4 regions of the Saliniradius amylolyticus genome follow, and region 2 is predicted to be linked to each of the others. Evidence: predicted binding sites of a transcription regulator. Region 2 holds the regulator's gene; each other region holds the start of a gene.

Region 1 (4,372 bases), 350 kb from region 2:
ATGGCTTCGGGGAATAACAGTAAAGGAATAAGAATCAGGTAGTTATCCTGGATCACCGGCCAGCTGTGAATGCCCTCTAAAAGGTAGTAGCCACCCAGTAGGGTCATTTTTAACGCGATCATCAGTGCACCGGGGACAAAGGCGCACAGGAATATATAAATAAACACATTACGCGGTAATTTGTGAAATACCACGTTGTAGATGATATAGCTCAGGCTGATGGGAATGATTACCCCTAAGGTGGCGTTGATACCCAGCATGGGCCAGCTTTCATAACCTATCAAAGTAACCCCGAGAAGCGCTAATATCCCACTTATAATAGCTCGGCGGTAGCCTAGGGCTAATGTCAGTGCAGTTAGCCACAAAAAGTGCACATTCAGGCCGTCGTAGATGCCGGTACGAAATAGCCAAAGGAAAAACACACAGGCGGCTGAGCCGAATACCAGGTGTTGTGAGCGCCTATCGCCCAGTAATTCACTGGGCGACTGGTGGCGCAGGCCGAGCAACACAAAAACAATTAAGGCGGCCCAAGCAGCGATCTGAAGTGGTGTTAATCCCCACATTAAGAATAATCAGCCCAGATCGGCGCGTGGTCAGATGGCTTTTCAATGCCCCTTAGCTCGTAATCAATGCCGGCGTCGGCGAGTTTGTCGTGCAGAGGCGTGGTCGCCAGGATCAGGTCGATGCGCAGCCCGCGGTTGTCGTTAAAGCCCTTTGAGCGATAGTCAAACCAGCTGAACTGATCGTCGACGTCTGGGTTCAGGCTGCGGAAGCTGTCTTTCAGCCCCCAGCTTAACAGGTTGTTCAGCCACTCTCGCTCTTCCGGAAGAAAGCTGCATTTGCCGGTCCGTAGCCAGCGTTTACGATTCTGCTCACCGATACCAATGTCCCGATCCTGATGAGAAATATTCAAATCGCCCATCACGATCAACTGCTCGTCGTTACGGTGATACTCGCGCAGATAGTTATTCAAGTCGGCGTAGAAACGACGCTTAGCGGGAAATTTGGTTTCATGTTCCTGATTTTCACCCTGAGGGAAGTAACCGTTCAGCACGCGGACCGGTTGTCCATTTTCGTCTTTATAAGTGGCCATAATCATCCGTCGTTGTGCTTCTTCACTATCACCGGGAAAGCCACAACGAACATCACTCGCTTCTTGCTTGCTGAGCAAGGCCACACCGTAGTGGCCTTTCTGACCATGATAATGCACCTGATACCCCATGGCCTGTACATCGGCAAGGGGGAATTGGTCGTCATGCACCTTGGTTTCCTGTAAGCCGATCACGTCCGGTTGATGTTTGTCTATCAGCGCCTGGAGCTGGTGTAGTCGAGCGCGGATGCCATTGATGTTAAAGGAAATAAACTTCATAGGTTGAGGTTTTCCGAGTGCGTTAATGGCGGCAATGGTAGCAAATCTCTTTGAGCAAGATAACCCCGAACCCCTTGCCCTGATAGGCTTCAGCCGGGTGATAAAAAAACTTCTTAAGTAATTTTTTTGTCTGCCGTTAAAGGAATTGTCCGGGGGTGAGAGACCGGACAGAAGAAGAAGAGAGATAAGGTTGGGGGTGAGAGCCCAACCGTCTTTTCCAAGAGAGATTGAGGAGAATAGTCATGCCATTATTTGTAAACACTAATGTTAGCTCATTAAATGCCCAGCGCCAACTGATGAGTTCGGGCAACGGTCTGGACCAGGCGTTTGAGCGTTTGTCATCGGGCTTCAGAATTAACAGTGCGTCGGATGACGCGGCGGGTCTTCAGATTACCGACCGTCTGCAATCGCAGATTATGGGTCTGAACCAGGGCAACCGAAATGCCAACGACGGCATCTCTTTGGCGCAGACAGCCGAAGGTGCCATGAACGAAATGACCAGCATGTTCCAGCGTGTTCGTACATTGGCCTCCCAGGCAGCGAACGGCTCGAACACGGATGAAGACCGGATTGCGATCCAGGAAGAGATTCGGGCATTGATGGATGAAGTCAATCGAATCGCGTCGGATACGACCTTTGGTGGTCAGAACCTGTTGGACGGCAGTTACTCAGCGAGTTTCCAGGTTGGTGCAGATGCGGTGCAAACCATTGGCTTTAGCATGAAAGAAGTGGGAAATACCGCCAATGGTGCGAACAGTTTAACGGCCAATGGAGGTTTTACCCTGTCAGGTATAGCGGGTATAGCCAGTGCGGTGTCGGGCAATGCGCTAACGGATGTCATTGGTGCGAATGGCGTGTCGGCCTTTTCGGCACTGGATACGACGCTGGCGTTAGCGGATTTGGCGTTCAGTGCAGCGAATCTTGCCGCGACCACGATATCGGTATCCTCCCAGGTCAATGCGCAGTTAACCCTGGCGAGTATGGACTCATTGATTGCAGTGGTGGATAAGAAGCGTGCTGAGTTGGGTGCGGTTCAGAACCGTTTCCAGTCCACGATTAATAACCAGGCCAATATTTCAGAGAACCTGAGTGAAGCGAAGTCGCGAATCAAAGATGCGGACTTTGCGGAAGAAACCGCGAAGCTGACTAAGAATCAGATACTGCAACAGGCTTCACAGACCATTTTAGCGCAAGCCAATCAGCGCCCTCAGGCAGCACTGAGTCTGCTTCAAGGGTAAGCTTTTCAATCCCAGTAACGCTACTGGGAAAGGTATTGCCCCCTTACCATAGGAAGGGGTAGAGATAAGGGGGCAAAAGTGGAAAGTAAGACCGCGGAGGCTACTTACTAACCGAGGCAGGAACGACATTTTTCCGTCACTTCCCGCCATAAAAAAGATAAAAGCAAGTACTATACCAATAATAACTGGTCGCTTAGATATTCTCTCAACTCTCTGAAGCCAAAGGCGGCAGGAATCTGCCGTCTTTATTTCTTTGTACCTCAGAGCCCCTGTAACGCCCGCTATATCCCCATTATCGAAGCGGTAAATTTTTTCCTAAATTGTCTCCGGTTGCCGCCGATATAATCTACAAGTCTAATAAGGTTTTTCTTTCGCAGCATTATTGCAAAGGCTGAAGAGAGTGTTAGAGGGCAGATGGAGTTTTTTATGATACACCTTTTGCGAAGTACATAGCTTATCGGCTGTGTTGGTCCGTATACCAATTTGTAGCGTAGCAGGTGTCCAGTAGTGGCAAGTGGTTGCTGTATTGGCTTCTGTTTTCTTATGCTTATCTATGTTTTTTTTATTTTTTTTGTTAAGGCTTTCATTAGTCGATGTTTTTATTTGTAACCTATTGGTTTTAAGTTTTATATTCTGTTGATAAATTTAGCTTTTATAGGGTTTTCTGGTGTAAGAGTGATAAGTTATCTGTGAGTTATTGCATTCCAGTAGTTCATGTTGCGCCAGTCTTTTCTTTTCTTTTTATTTCCTCCCTGTTTCATGTAATTGGTTGTTATATATGTGGTTTATTTCCCTTTTCTTTGGGGTGGCAAAAAAAATCCTAAAGGAAGCAAGTTGCCGCCCGATAACCTAGGTAAGTCGAACTACAACCTGTATGACGGCTTATCGAATTAACACATAGATTGAGGGTGTAACTATGGCCTTATATGTAAATACAAATGTCAGCTCGTTGAATGCTCAGCGTCAGCTGATGACTTCAGGCAATAATCTGGACCAGGCGTTTGAACGCTTGTCATCAGGCTTCCGTATTAACAGCGCAGCTGATGATGCGGCTGGTCTTCAAATTTCAGATCGTCTGGAGTCTCAGATTCAAGGTCTGAACCAAGGCAACCGGAATGCTAATGATGGTATTTCCTTGGCTCAAACCGCCGAAGGTGCGATGAACGAAGTCACTAACATGTTTCAGCGTGTGCGTACTCTGGCTTCTCAAGCTGCCAACGGTTCAAACACCGATGAAGATCGCTTAGCGATCCAGGAAGAAATTCGTTCATTGATGACAGAGGTGAACCGTATAGCATCAGATACCACTTTTGGTGGTCAGAATCTGCTGGATGGTAGCTATGAAGCGAGCTTCCAGGTTGGTGCAGACGCGGTCCAAACCATCGGCTTCAGCATGAAAGAAGTGGGAAATACCGCGAATGGTGCAAACAGCCTGACGGCTAACGGCGGCTTTACCCTGTCGGGTATTGGCGGTATTGCCAGTGCCGTTACCGGTAACGCTTTGACGGACGTTGTTGGTGCCAATGGTGTTTCAGCCTTCTCGGCATTAGACACCACGTTGGCCTTGGCTGATATTGCCTTTAGTGCCGCTAGCCTTGCTGCGACTACAATTTCTGTTTCCTCACAGGTTAATGCTCAGTTAACACTTGCGAGTATGGATTCATTGATTGCGGTGGTGGATAAGAAGCGTGCTGAGTTGGGTGCGGTTCAGAACCGTTTCCAGTCTACGATTAATAACCAGGCCAACATTTCTGAGAACTTGTCG
Region 2 (4,372 bases):
GGCCGCACAGCAGGGCTCAATGGACGACATTCGTCAGGAGCTGGCCTCGCTGCGCAATGTCTTAGAGTTTCAGGTCTCTGGTCTGATGAAACAGCAGCGTCAGCAGGAGCGCCCCTTACACGATTATCTTATCGAGCGGCTCAAACAGATGGGCATCAGTGAATCTCTGGCTGAGGAAGTGGTGTCGTACACGCCGCCCAATTGCGAAGAGCGAGATGCCTGGAAGTTTTTGCTGAAGTTGCTGGCCAATAAAATCCACACCTCTAATAACGATATTGTACGCAATGGCGGCGTGGTGGCCTTGGTGGGTCCCACGGGGACGGGTAAAACGACTACCATCGCCAAGCTGGCGGCCCAGTACGCGCGTCGTCATGGCGGTGACAAGGTGGCACTGATTACGATCGACAGCTATCGCATTGCAGCTTATGAACAGTTGGCGACTTATGGCAAAATCATTGGTTGCCAGGTGAAAAAGGCCGCCACGTCCGAAGAACTGTCCGATTTGTTGTATCAGTTCCGTAATAAAGGCCTGGTGCTTATAGATACTGCTGGTTTCGGGCAAAGAGACGCTCGCCTAATCAAACAGTTAGATACATTGAGCCAGTCAAGTTATGCTAGTATCAATCATTATCTGGTGCTGGCTGCCAATGCCCAGCGTCAGGTTATGACGCACACCCTCGACACCTATGGACAGATTCCGCTAAAAGGCTGTATTCTGTCAAAATTAGACGAGTGCTACAGTTTAGGGGAAGCTGTCAGTGTCGCGATCGAGCAGCGCTTGCCGGTAAGTTACTTGACCGATGGTCAGAGAGTGCCGGAAGACATTAAGGCGGCCGATGCAAAATATTTGATCTCATGCGCGGCCAGACTCTATAAACAATTTGCGCTCGGAGCGGCCAAAACCCAACGAGCGGTGAACTCAGCAGTATCAATATGATTGAGGATCAGGCGAGTAGCTTACGAAGAATGAATCAGCCTAAGCAGATTAAAGTGATTGCGGTCACAGGGGGAAAAGGGGGTGTGGGTAAAACCAATATCACCCTGAACACGGCTATCGCCATGGCCAAGCAGGGCAAGCGCGTTATGGTGCTGGACGCCGACTTGGGACTGGCTAACGTGGACGTTATGCTTGGGCTGAGAGTCGAAAAGAACCTGTCTCATGTGTTGTCCGGCGAGTGCTTGTTGGATGAGATTCTGGTAGAGGGCCCTCATGGCATCAAGATTGCCCCAGCCAGTTCCGGCACCCAGAGTATGACCGAACTCAGCCCCACAGAGCACGCTGGCTTGATTCGCGCCTTCAGTGAATTGCAAAGCCAAATCGATGTTCTGATTGTGGATACCGCCGCCGGTATCTCCGACATGGTATTAAGCTTTTCCCGAGCCTCTCAGGACATTATGGTAGTGGTTTGCGACGAGCCCACCTCCCTGACCGACGCTTATGCTTTGATCAAAATTTTGAATCGCGATTATGGCGTATTCAAATTCAAGGTCGTGGCCAATATGGTTAAAAACCTGCGCGAAGGGCAGGAGTTGTTTGCTAAGTTGTCCAAGGTAACCCATCGATTTTTGGATGTCGCTTTGGAACTGGTGGCCACGGTGCCCTTCGATGAAAATATCCGTAAGGCTGTGCGCAAGCAGCAGCCTATTGTGGATGCCTTCCCGGGTTCGCCTGCATCTGTCGCCATTACCAACCTGGCCAAACAGGCTTTGCGTTGGCCGGTTCCGGAGCAGGCTGGTGGACATTTGGAGTTTTTCCTGGAGCAGTTGGTAAATCACGACCCCCAAATGCAGAGAGATAAGGCGTGAACAGTAAAGCGGCAGCTTATCAACAACAAGACGATAAACGTCAACTGATCGAACAGCATGCGCCTTTGGTGAAGCGCATCGCCCATCACCTGATGGCAAGACTGCCAGCCAGCGTGCTGGTTGATGACTTGATCCAATCGGGGATGATCGGGTTGTTGGAGGCGGCCAAAAACTTTGATGGTTCCAAGGGAGCCAGCTTTGAAACCTTTGCCGGTATCCGTATTCGCGGTGCCATGTTGGATGAGATTCGAAAAGGTGACTGGACCCCGCGTTCGGTGCATAAGAATGGCCGCGCTATTGCCGAAGCTATTTCCGAGGTGGAAAAAGAGACCGGTCGCGACGCTCGCGATCTGGAAGTGGCTGAGAAAATGCAGGTCAGCGTGGATGATTACCACCAGATGCTCAATGAAGTGAATGCGGGTCGGATGATCGGTATTGAGGACCTGGGAGTAACAGAAGATGTGCTCAGTACCGAAGAGTCTCGCCAGGCAGACACGCCTTATCGTGATCTGGAACAAGGTGCGTTTCAAAAGGCGCTCGCCCACGCGATTACCACTTTGCCGGAGCGGGAAGCCATAGTATTGTCCCTGTATTATGACGAAGAGTTGAACTTACGAGAGATCGGCGAGGTACTTGACGTCAGTGAATCCAGGGTGAGTCAGATTCATAGCCAGGCGATGTTGCGTTTGCGGACTCGGATGCAAACTTGGCAGGCCGCCTAGAAAGCAGTATGTTAATTCTAATCAGTGCAATCCTCATCGGAGGCAGTTTTGGATAAAAATATGAAAATTCTTGTTGTTGATGACTTTTCAACAATGAGACGAATCATTAAAAACCTTTTAAAAGATCTTGGCTTTACCAATGTCCAGGAAGCGGACGACGGTAACACTGCACTGCCAATGCTTCAGCAGGGAGATTTCGACTTTGTCGTGACCGACTGGAATATGCCGGGCATGCAAGGTATCGACCTGTTACGGGCCATTCGTTCCGATGATAATCTAAAGCACCTTCCCGTATTGATGGTGACCGCGGAAGCCAAGAAAGAGCAAATCGTGGCGGCGGCCCAGGCCGGAGTCAACGGTTATGTCGTTAAGCCGTTCACTGCAGCCACATTGAAAGAAAAGCTCGACAAAATTTTCGAACGCCTGGGTTAATCCGGCGCCTCCTACCCGAATAAGGAACGCCCGATGACAGATAAATCCAATACCCCCATCTCCCTGGAAGAAGCCAGGGAATTGGTGCAATTGCTTGAGCAAGGCGATAATGAGGGAGCTAACGCGCTGTTGGAATCCATCAGCTTGCGGGACTCCACCGAGCTGTTTGCCGAAGTGGGCAAACTGACCCGCCAGCTGCACGATTCATTGAATAACTTTCAATTGGATGCCCGCATTGCCAACCTGGCCAATGAAGACATTCCCGACGCCAAGACCCGACTAAACTATGTGATCGAAACCACGGAGCAGGCTGCTAATACCACCATGGACGCGGTAGAAAAGAGTATGCCCATGGTGGAGCAGTTGAATGCGAATATCGGTGAGATACTGCCCGAGTGGAAGCGTCTGATGAGCCGTGACATTGAGCTGGGAGAGTTTAAAGCGCTGTGCCATAAGGTGGACGCCTTGCTGGAGCAGTCGAACAATGACACGGCTAAGTTGACCGAATTAATGACCGAAGTGTTAATGGCTCAAGGTTATCAAGATCTAACTGGGCAGGTGATTCGTAAAGTCATCGACCTCGTTAAAGAGGTGGAAGACAGTCTGGTTCACATGTTGACTGTATTTGGTGAACCGGAAGTCAATGAAAAAGCTAATAAATCTGAGTCTGATTCCGATAAAGCCAGAGAGGCTGAAGGCCCCATCATCGATGCCGAGAATCGCGACGATGTTGTGACCGGTCAGGATGATGTGGACGATTTGCTGTCGAGCTTAGGATTTTAGGGGGCTGAAATGGCTTACGATGTTGACGAGGAAATACTACAGGACTTTCTGATCGAAGCGGGCGAGATACTCGACCAGCTTCAGGAGCAGTTAGTGGATCTGGAGAACAACCCAGATGATCAAGATCTGCTGAATGCCATTTTCCGCAGCTTCCATACCGTTAAGGGCGGCGCTGGATTTCTCTCGTTAACTGAGTTGGTGGATATTTGTCACGGCGCAGAGAACGTCTTTGACATCTTGCGTAACGGTCAGCGTCAGGTGACATCCGATTTAATGGATGTAATCCTGGAGTCCTTGGATACTGTCAACGATATGTTTGAGCGGGTTAAAGCCAGAGAGGATTTGGAGCCCGCTTCTCCTGAATTGCTGGACACCCTGCATCGCCTTAGCAAACCGGAATCGGAAGATGAAAAGGCGGCCGCCGAATCTGCGCCAGCAGAGCCCGAGCCCGACCCTGAGCCGGAAGCGCCGACACCCTCTGAAAACGCTGAACAGGCAGGAGAGGGTGACAGCATTGATGAGATCACCGAAGATGAATTCGAAGCGCTGCTGGATGAGTTGCACGGTCCGGGCAGCGGTCCCTCCAAGGCTGAAAAAGAGGCAGCTTCAGCGGCTCCATCCGGAGAGAA
Region 3 (4,372 bases), 1.3 Mb from region 2:
GGCAGTCTCCTTAGAGTGCCCAACTTAATGCTGGCAACTAAGGACAAGGGTTGCGCTCGTTGCGGGACTTAACCCAACATCTCACGACACGAGCTGACGACAGCCATGCAGCACCTGTGTCAGAGTTCCCGAAGGCACCAATCCATCTCTGGAAAGTTCTCTGCATGTCAAGTGTAGGTAAGGTTCTTCGCGTTGCATCGAATTAAACCACATGCTCCACCGCTTGTGCGGGCCCCCGTCAATTCATTTGAGTTTTAACCTTGCGGCCGTACTCCCCAGGCGGTCTACTTAGCGCGTTAGCTTCGCTACTCACAACCTATAGTCGCAAACAGCTAGTAGACAGCGTTTACGGCGTGGACTACCAGGGTATCTAATCCTGTTCGCTACCCACGCTTTCGCACCTGAGCGTCAGTCTTTGGCCAGGGAGTCGCCTTCGCCACTGATGTTCCTCCAGATCTCTACGCATTTCACCGCTACACCTGGAATTCCACTCCCCTCTCCAAGACTCTAGTCTGCCAGTTCTAAATGACCCTCCCAGGTTGAGCCCGGGGCTTTCACATCTAGCTTAACAAACCGCCTGCGTGCGCTTTACGCCCAGTAATTCCGATTAACGCTCGCACCCTCCGTATTACCGCGGCTGCTGGCACGGAGTTAGCCGGTGCTTCTTCTGTGACTAACGTCAATATGTGCAGGTATTAACTACACATCCTTCCTCATCACTGAAAGTGCTTTACAACCCGAAGGCCTTCTTCACACACGCGGCATGGCTGGATCAGGGTTGCCCCCATTGTCCAATATTCCCCACTGCTGCCTCCCGTAGGAGTCTGGGCCGTGTCTCAGTCCCAGTGTGGCTGTCCTTCCTCTCAAAACAGCTAGAGATCGTCGCCATGGTGAGCTCTTACCTCACCATCTAGCTAATCTCACTTGGGTTCATCCGGTAGCGAGAGCCTAAGCCCTCTTTGGTCCGTAGACGTTATGCGGTATTAGCCACCGTTTCCAGTGGTTGTCCCCCTCTACCGGGCAGATCCCCAAGCATTACTCACCCGTCCGCCGCTCGTCAGCAGAGAAGCAAGCTTCTCTCTGTTACCGCTCGACTTGCATGTGTTAGGCCTGCCGCCAGCGTTCAATCTGAGCCATGATCAAACTCTTCAATTAAATAATCATGAATATCTTTGGCTGACACTCTTTTAACGAGTGCCCACACAGATTGTCTCGTTGCAAATTGTTAAAGAACGTTTCGCTTCAAATCCAAGCTTGGCTTGCCCTGAAGCGGGATGCGCATTCTACGCTAACCCCATCGACTGTCAAGCATTTTTATTTAAAAAGTTGCTTGCCGTTCCTTGTCTCGCTGAAGCGCTTAAATGTCTCTTCAGTAACCTCGATTCGCGTCCTGCTGCGGCGCCGTTAGTGGCTATCCCGTCGAAGTGCGGCGCATTCTACAGCTCCCCGCTTATCCTGCAAGTGCTTTTTGATATTTTTATTTCAACTGCGCAAATATCAACCACAATGAAGCGCGTTAGGTACTTCTTTAGTGCTTATTACCCACACTTTGGCCGCTAATATCGAAAGCCTCGGCCAGTGAGCTTGGCGCAAAGCGCTTTAATGAGTAACATAGGCGTGCCGTTTTAGTTTTAATTTCCATTACATTTTAGGTAGTTACATGAAATCACCTGTTATTACTGTTGTTATCGCCCTGCTATTAGCCGTTGTGGGCTACTTTCTTCCTTTCGAAGGACTGTCATTATCTCAAGGCATTGCCTTAGGTATTGTGCTCGGTGGTCTACTCACCCCCTGGCTTCACTCTCTTATCGTCAAGACAGCCGGCGATCCCGAGGATACCTCAGAAACTCAGACGTTATATGTGGGCAACCTGCCTTACCGTGCCAATGAGGAAGCGGTACGTGAGCACTTCGCTCAATGCGGCAGTGTCGTCTCGGTCCGACTGATGAAGGATCGTCGCACCGGCAAGCGCAAGGGTTATGGATTCGTAGAGATGGCGGAGGCTGCAGCTGATAAGGCCATCAAGCAGCTCAACGACCAAAGCTTTCAGGATCGCACTTTAAAGGTACGAGTCGCTAAAGAAAGATAGTTGACCTTACCTTAACCATATAAAAAAGCCTGCTTGATGCAGGCTTTTTTATTATTACCGACTCCTTCACTCCATCTTAGTGGACGGCGATGAGGTGTCCGTTGATTCATCTTTCACTGCTTGAGGGAGGTTGTCCAGTAACCTGGCATTGAACTGTTGGAACTGATTGACTGCATCAACTAAGTCAGCCAGCTTCAGGTCATCCATCATCTGATTCAACAACTCCTGAATCAGATTGTCGAAGCTTTCGACATCCTCAAGCTTTTTCTGAGCCTGGTCCATCACATCCAGCATTTTATCCAGGTAATGCGCCACCGGCTTTATTTCTCTTAAACTGCCTTGGCCGCTTTCATCTTTGAGCGATGAAACGGACTCATAAGCCTGAACAACCCGTGTCTGCTCCTGCCGACTCAGGTTTAAAGCAAACCCAGTCAACTCCTTTTCATCGAAGCCCAGTTTCAAGGCTTCGTTATAGGCTTTTTCTACATCACCATTAAAAAACTCGTCCGCCAGATCGGCTGTATCGCCTACGAGCTTGGCAATCGCATCCATTTCTTCCTGGTCCAGTTCACCTTTTACCGAAAATGCGATACCACTTCTTTCGTAAAAGCTTACCAATTGCTCAGCGGCAAATCCCTGTCCGCCGTCAGCGGTTTGACTGATACTGGCAGCCTGGCTGGCCTCGAAACGACGGATGTCTTCGAAGCTAAGGCTAACTTCGTCACCATCCTGAGTCCGAATGGTCAACGAACCTGTACTTTCCTGGCTGTAGCTAAGCGATTGAGCTGCCGTTACACTCTGACTGCTCAAGGGGGTGTTTTCCGAGAACAGCTTGGTTTCAAGATCGTCAATCCCTTGATTAATTCGCTCCCGGCTCTCGCTAATGCCTTCCTGAATGTCGTCATTCATCAACTCCCCGAGCTCTTCTTCGGCCATTTCGATGCCTTTGGCAACACCATCTCTGGCTTGCTGTAACATAGTGGTCAACTGATCATCGGAGGCATTGTTCTGTTTCGCTTTATTCAGTGCACCACTGATAAAGCCAAGAACATTTTTGACCACTTCATTAAAATCGAACAGCGGCTTATCCTGCTCCTTGGCAGAAGGTTCTGTCAGATTCGGCTTTTGTCCATTGATCTCAAGGTTCTGATTGAAGGAGCCCGTTAGTACTCGAACACTCATCAGGCGTTGAGACTGACTCAAGTTGGACAAGGTTACCGCATCCGGCTGGGCTTGCTTAGTATGACCCACCGCTTGCCCTTGCGGCTGCCTGGCATTATTCGATTGTGCATACTGCGCTTTCTGACCCAAAAACGCTTTTAATTCACCCAAGTTCATGAGTTTTTCCTCGCAATTACCCTCAGCTATTGTATCGGCGGCGCTCTGTAATAGTTTAGTTTTTAATCAGCGATTTAATTCTCAAAATGGATTCTACATTGAACAACAGCCCAAAACCCTTAGAATCCTCTGCGGCATTAGCAGGAGTAATAATGAGAGCAACCCAGATCGATCCCACAACCTATGATCAGCAACTTGAGCAAAAAGCTCAGGCATTGCGTACTCAGATGTCAGCCTTTTCCATGCCGACACTTGAGGTTTACGCCTCAGAGCCCAGTCACTATCGCTTGAGAGCCGAGTTTCGCGTCTGGCATGACGGTGACGATCTTTACCACATTATGTTCGATCCTGATACTAAGGATAAATATCGGGTCGACCATTTTTTGCCTGGCAGCCGATTAATTAACTCGGTGATGCAGGAGCTTTTGGCATTATTGAGGCCCAATGCCACCGCCAGGCGTAAGCTCTATCAGATCGACTACTTAAGTACTCTTAGCGGTGAGATTCTGGTTAGCCTGATCTATCACCGGCCGTTGGATAGCGAATGGCAGCATGCGATTCAAGCGATCCTGGCTGAGCTTCGCAAAGATTATAAAATTGACATTGTCGGCCGAGCCCGTAAGCAAAAGGTCTTGCTGGACAAGGACTACGTCATGGAGTCGCAGCCGGTTAACGGTCAGCACTTCCAGTTTAAGCAGGTGGAGAATAGTTTCACCCAACCCAACGGGCTGGTGAACTCCAAGATGATTCAATGGGCGTTGGATGCGAGTCAAAATAGCAGGGGTGATCTGCTGGAACTGTATTGCGGACTGGGTAATTTTACCCTGCCTCTGGCTCAGAACTTCCGTCGGGTACTTGCAACGGAAATCTCCCGCACTTCAGTAAAAGCGGCCCAATACAACATTGAGGCAAACCAGGTAAATAACGTCACCGTGTTGCAGATGT
Region 4 (4,372 bases), 350 kb from region 2:
AATGCCAACGACGGCATCTCTTTGGCGCAGACAGCCGAAGGTGCCATGAACGAAATGACCAGCATGTTCCAGCGTGTTCGTACATTGGCCTCCCAGGCAGCGAACGGCTCGAACACGGATGAAGACCGGATTGCGATCCAGGAAGAGATTCGGGCATTGATGGATGAAGTCAATCGAATCGCGTCGGATACGACCTTTGGTGGTCAGAACCTGTTGGACGGCAGTTACTCAGCGAGTTTCCAGGTTGGTGCAGATGCGGTGCAAACCATTGGCTTTAGCATGAAAGAAGTGGGAAATACCGCCAATGGTGCGAACAGTTTAACGGCCAATGGAGGTTTTACCCTGTCAGGTATAGCGGGTATAGCCAGTGCGGTGTCGGGCAATGCGCTAACGGATGTCATTGGTGCGAATGGCGTGTCGGCCTTTTCGGCACTGGATACGACGCTGGCGTTAGCGGATTTGGCGTTCAGTGCAGCGAATCTTGCCGCGACCACGATATCGGTATCCTCCCAGGTCAATGCGCAGTTAACCCTGGCGAGTATGGACTCATTGATTGCAGTGGTGGATAAGAAGCGTGCTGAGTTGGGTGCGGTTCAGAACCGTTTCCAGTCCACGATTAATAACCAGGCCAATATTTCAGAGAACCTGAGTGAAGCGAAGTCGCGAATCAAAGATGCGGACTTTGCGGAAGAAACCGCGAAGCTGACTAAGAATCAGATACTGCAACAGGCTTCACAGACCATTTTAGCGCAAGCCAATCAGCGCCCTCAGGCAGCACTGAGTCTGCTTCAAGGGTAAGCTTTTCAATCCCAGTAACGCTACTGGTTGAATTATTAAACTCCTGCAGGGTCGCCCTGTGGGAGTTTTTTGTATGAGAGTGGGAAGTAAAAGTTGTTATAAAACAGGGTCTTGACTATTTTTTTTAAGATTTTTAAAAAAAACATTAAAGCCTGAAGATATGGGGTCGATAAACAGTTTAGACGACTTGTATCTAAAGTCGCTCTGTAGAGTTGGAGGCGTAATGCTTAGGGGTAGGCTAGCGTCTCAAATACAAACAAAAGCGGAGGCTATATTATGCCATTGTATGTAAACACCAATGTCAGCTCGTTGAATGCTCAGCGTCAGTTGATGAAATCTGGTAATTCGCTTGATCAGGCATTTGAGCGCCTGTCATCAGGTTTTCGTATTAACAGTGCATCAGACGATGCGGCTGGTCTTCAAATTTCAAACCGTTTAGAAGGCCAAGTAAATGGACTAAACCAAGGTAACCGTAACGCGAATGACGGTATTTCTTTGGCTCAGACAGCTGAAGGGGCAATGGAAGAGATTACAAACTCTTTCCAGCGTGTGCGTACCCTGGCCTCTCAGGCGGCCAATGGTTCAAATACTGATGAAGACCGCTTAGCGATACAGGAAGAAATTCGCTCACTCATGGAAGAAGTTAACCGTATTGCTCAAGATACGACGTTCGGTGGTCAAAATCTGCTGGATGGTAGCTACGAAGCGAGCTTCCAGGTTGGTGCAGACGCGGTCCAAACCATCGGCTTTAGCATGAAAGATGTCGGTAATACAGCCAATGGTGCAAACAGCCTGACGGCCAACGGCGGCTTTACCTTGTCGGGTATTGCGGATATAGCCAGTGCCGTTACCGGTAACGCTTTGACAGACGTGGTCGGTGCCAATGGTGTCTCAGCTTTCTCGGCGTTAGACACCACGATGGCCTTGGCTGATATTGCCTTTAGTGCAGCCAGTCTCGCCGCAACCACCATTTCTGTGTCTACTCAGGTTAATGCTCAGTTAACACTTGCGAGTATGGATTCATTGATTGCGGTGGTGGATAAGAAGCGTGCTGAGTTGGGTGCGGTTCAGAACCGTTTCCAGTCTACGATTAATAACCAGGCCAACATTTCTGAGAACTTGTCGGCAGCGAAATCTCGTATCAAAGATGCAGACTTTGCCGCTGAAACAGCGAAGCTGACGCAGAATCAGATTCTGCAGCAGGCTTCTCAAAGTATCTTGGCTCAGGCAAATCAGCGCCCTCAGTTGGCACTGAGTCTACTTGGCTAAAACAGGTAGTGCCTCTAATATTGAGAGAGGTACCGGCTTCGGTACCTCCTCTTAAGCCAAGTGGTAGGAGGATATATGTCAGTCAGCAATATTCCGGATTTTGTCAGCTATTCACCTAAGATTGGAGAGGGAGCGTATTCAGGTGATGGAGCAGAAAAGCGAACAGTACTTGAGGTGTCCCAAGGTACGCAAGAGACGGCCAGTAAATCTCAGCGCCGCGATAGCGAACCCGTGCCTTCAGAGCAGTCAGCGTCGTCGTCCTCAGATGATAAAGAGTCTGTTATTGAACAATTAACTTCGTTGAATGAGCAATTCCCGCTCAAATCCACCAGTCTCGTATTTGAATTCGATGACGCCAACGACCCGCCCGTGGTCAAGGTTGTTGATAAAGATAGCGGTGAGGTGATAAGAGAAATACCGCCAAAAGAATTGAGAGAAATTGCTCAAGCTCTGAGTGAGATCGCCGATAATCTAAATAGAGGTTCTGGTATACTGTTCGATGAAAAGTCGTAAGCAGTAGGCCAATTACGGAGGTACTATGCCGACAATTACCAATGCAGGAGTTGGTTCCGGGCTTGACCTAGAGTCGATCATTTCTGCCACACTACAGGCGAAGAATCAGCCTAAACTGCAAAAGTTTGCCCAGCGCGAGTCTGAGCTAAACGTGCAGTTGACAGGCATTGGTGCCATTAAGTCGGTCATGTCCAAGTTGCAAGAAACGGTTGAGGACTTGCTTAGTGCGGACAAATTCAATCAACGAGTTGCTACTACCAGGCAACCAGATAATGCAGATACTTTAGGTGACTTGGTTGATGTTAAAGCAGCAGAAACCGCGACACCCGGCAACTTTGACATTGGTGTTGTACAGATTGCCCAAGGCAGTCGCGCGGTAACTGACACATCGAATCCGGCCAATACTTTCTCATCTGCTGACGAAGTTATTACTACTTCTGCCAGTACTTTATCGTTTGCCGCAGGAGGCAAGTCATTCGATGTTGCCATCGATGCCAACGCCACTTTGGAAGACATAAGACAAGCGATAAATAACTCCGATACCAATTTCGGTGTGTCTGCCAATATTGTAAATACTGGTTCTGAAAGCTTGTTGGTGATCGAGTCTAACGAAACCGGTGCGGGTAATGATTTAACTATCACTAACGACAATGCTGAGCTTGACAGACTTTCTACGGTTGCAAACGGCGGGGGTGCAGGGGGCCTAGCAATTGCCGCCGAAGATCAAGCTCAGGATGCCATTATCGAAGTAGATGGTATCCAGATTACAAATGCCACCAATACCTTTACAGATGCGGTCCAGGACTTAACGATTACCGCTAAACGGGAAAGTGTATCTGGTGAAGTGGCCAAAGCGACAGTTGATTACGATAAAGAGGGTGTAACCAAGAAAGTGAACGACTTTGTTAAGGCGTTCAACAACACCATAGATATGCTCAACCAGCAATCATCTTCTGTAAATTCACCGCTTTTTGGTGATGCAACTATTCGCTCAATCAAAGACCAATTGATTGGCGCATTGTCAACAGAGGTGTCTGGTGCCGGTGATTTTAAAACAATGTTTGATGCAGGTCTCGAGCTGAATGAAAGCATGAAGCTGGATACATCCAATGTCATTACTAGCTTAAGCGAAGCTTTAGACAATAACTTTGCGGATGTTGGTAAATTGTTTACTAATCCTGGTGGTATATCAGAGACCTTTAATAATATTTTGTCTACTTATGTTGAGACAGGTGGGGTTCTCAAAGACAGACAAGATTACCTGAATGAAGAACTGGATGATCTCACTGACGATAGACTCGACCATCGGTATCAAATGCAGCAGTTAGAATCCAGCCTTAGAGACAAGTACGCCTCTTTGGATACGTTGATTGCGAGTATGCGCAGTTCCGGTGACTATCTTATGGGACAACTGGCCTCTCTTCCGGGCTTTACATCCAATAAGAATTAGTTAATAGAACAGAGTATTAAGAGGTATGGTTATGAATACGAAGGTTAAGCACTATCAGAAAGAGGCATTAAAAACACGGCTCGCCGGTGCAGATCCTTATGAGATTACTCAAATGCTAATGAATGGTGCTCTTGAGTCTATGAAGATTGCCAAGATTAATATTGAGCAGAAGGATCTCGAGAATAAGAGCCGGTTCTTGTCGAAAGCCACGAGCATCATAGACTCTTTGCGTTTAAGTCTTAACATGGAGGTGGGCGGAGAAATGTCAGAGAATTTGGCTTCTCTGTACGCCTATATGTCAGAGCGTTTATTGGATGCATCCGTCAATAATGACACTGCAGC

What was found. Region 2 encodes FliA, which starts transcription of late flagellar genes. Its sites were predicted from a motif close to CTAAAGNTNNNNNNNNNNNNGCCGATA; they were not measured.
Region 1: HMF8227_RS05640 (flagellin N-terminal helical domain-containing protein) is a predicted target of FliA. The motif match lies at 3,428-3,454, and genes of this name have one in related genera.
Region 3: HMF8227_RS10065 (DUF5610 domain-containing protein) is a predicted target of FliA. The motif match lies at 3,460-3,486, and genes of this name have one in related genera.
Region 4: HMF8227_RS05650 (flagellin N-terminal helical domain-containing protein) is a predicted target of FliA. The motif match lies at 944-970, and genes of this name have one in related genera.

The regions. Positions count from the first base shown of each region.
Region 1 covers NZ_CP029347.1:1,190,172-1,194,543, forward strand. Annotated here, with positions in the region: gene HMF8227_RS05625 (energy-coupling factor ABC transporter permease) at 1-563, opposite strand, end outside; gene xthA (exodeoxyribonuclease III) at 563-1,369, opposite strand; gene HMF8227_RS05635 (flagellin N-terminal helical domain-containing protein) at 1,612-2,607, shown strand; gene HMF8227_RS05640 (flagellin N-terminal helical domain-containing protein) at 3,524-4,372, shown strand, end outside.
Region 2 covers NZ_CP029347.1:842,813-847,184, forward strand. Annotated here, with positions in the region: gene flhF (flagellar biosynthesis GTPase FlhF) at 1-937, shown strand, start outside; gene HMF8227_RS03970 (MinD/ParA family protein) at 934-1,806, shown strand; gene HMF8227_RS03975 (RNA polymerase sigma factor FliA) at 1,803-2,528, shown strand; gene cheY (chemotaxis response regulator CheY) at 2,577-2,960, shown strand; gene HMF8227_RS03985 (protein phosphatase CheZ) at 2,994-3,743, shown strand; gene HMF8227_RS03990 (chemotaxis protein CheA) at 3,753-4,372, shown strand, end outside.
Region 3 covers NZ_CP029347.1:2,155,886-2,160,257, forward strand. Annotated here, with positions in the region: rRNA gene HMF8227_RS10055 (16S ribosomal RNA) at 1-1,155, opposite strand, end outside; gene HMF8227_RS10060 (RNA recognition motif domain-containing protein) at 1,661-2,089, shown strand; gene HMF8227_RS10065 (DUF5610 domain-containing protein) at 2,156-3,427, opposite strand; gene trmA (tRNA (uridine(54)-C5)-methyltransferase TrmA) at 3,580-4,372, shown strand, end outside.
Region 4 covers NZ_CP029347.1:1,195,143-1,199,514, forward strand. Annotated here, with positions in the region: gene HMF8227_RS05645 (flagellin N-terminal helical domain-containing protein) at 1-798, shown strand, start outside; gene HMF8227_RS05650 (flagellin N-terminal helical domain-containing protein) at 1,075-2,067, shown strand; gene HMF8227_RS05655 (flagellar protein FlaG) at 2,143-2,580, shown strand; gene fliD (flagellar filament capping protein FliD) at 2,606-4,030, shown strand; gene fliS (flagellar export chaperone FliS) at 4,062-4,372, shown strand, end outside.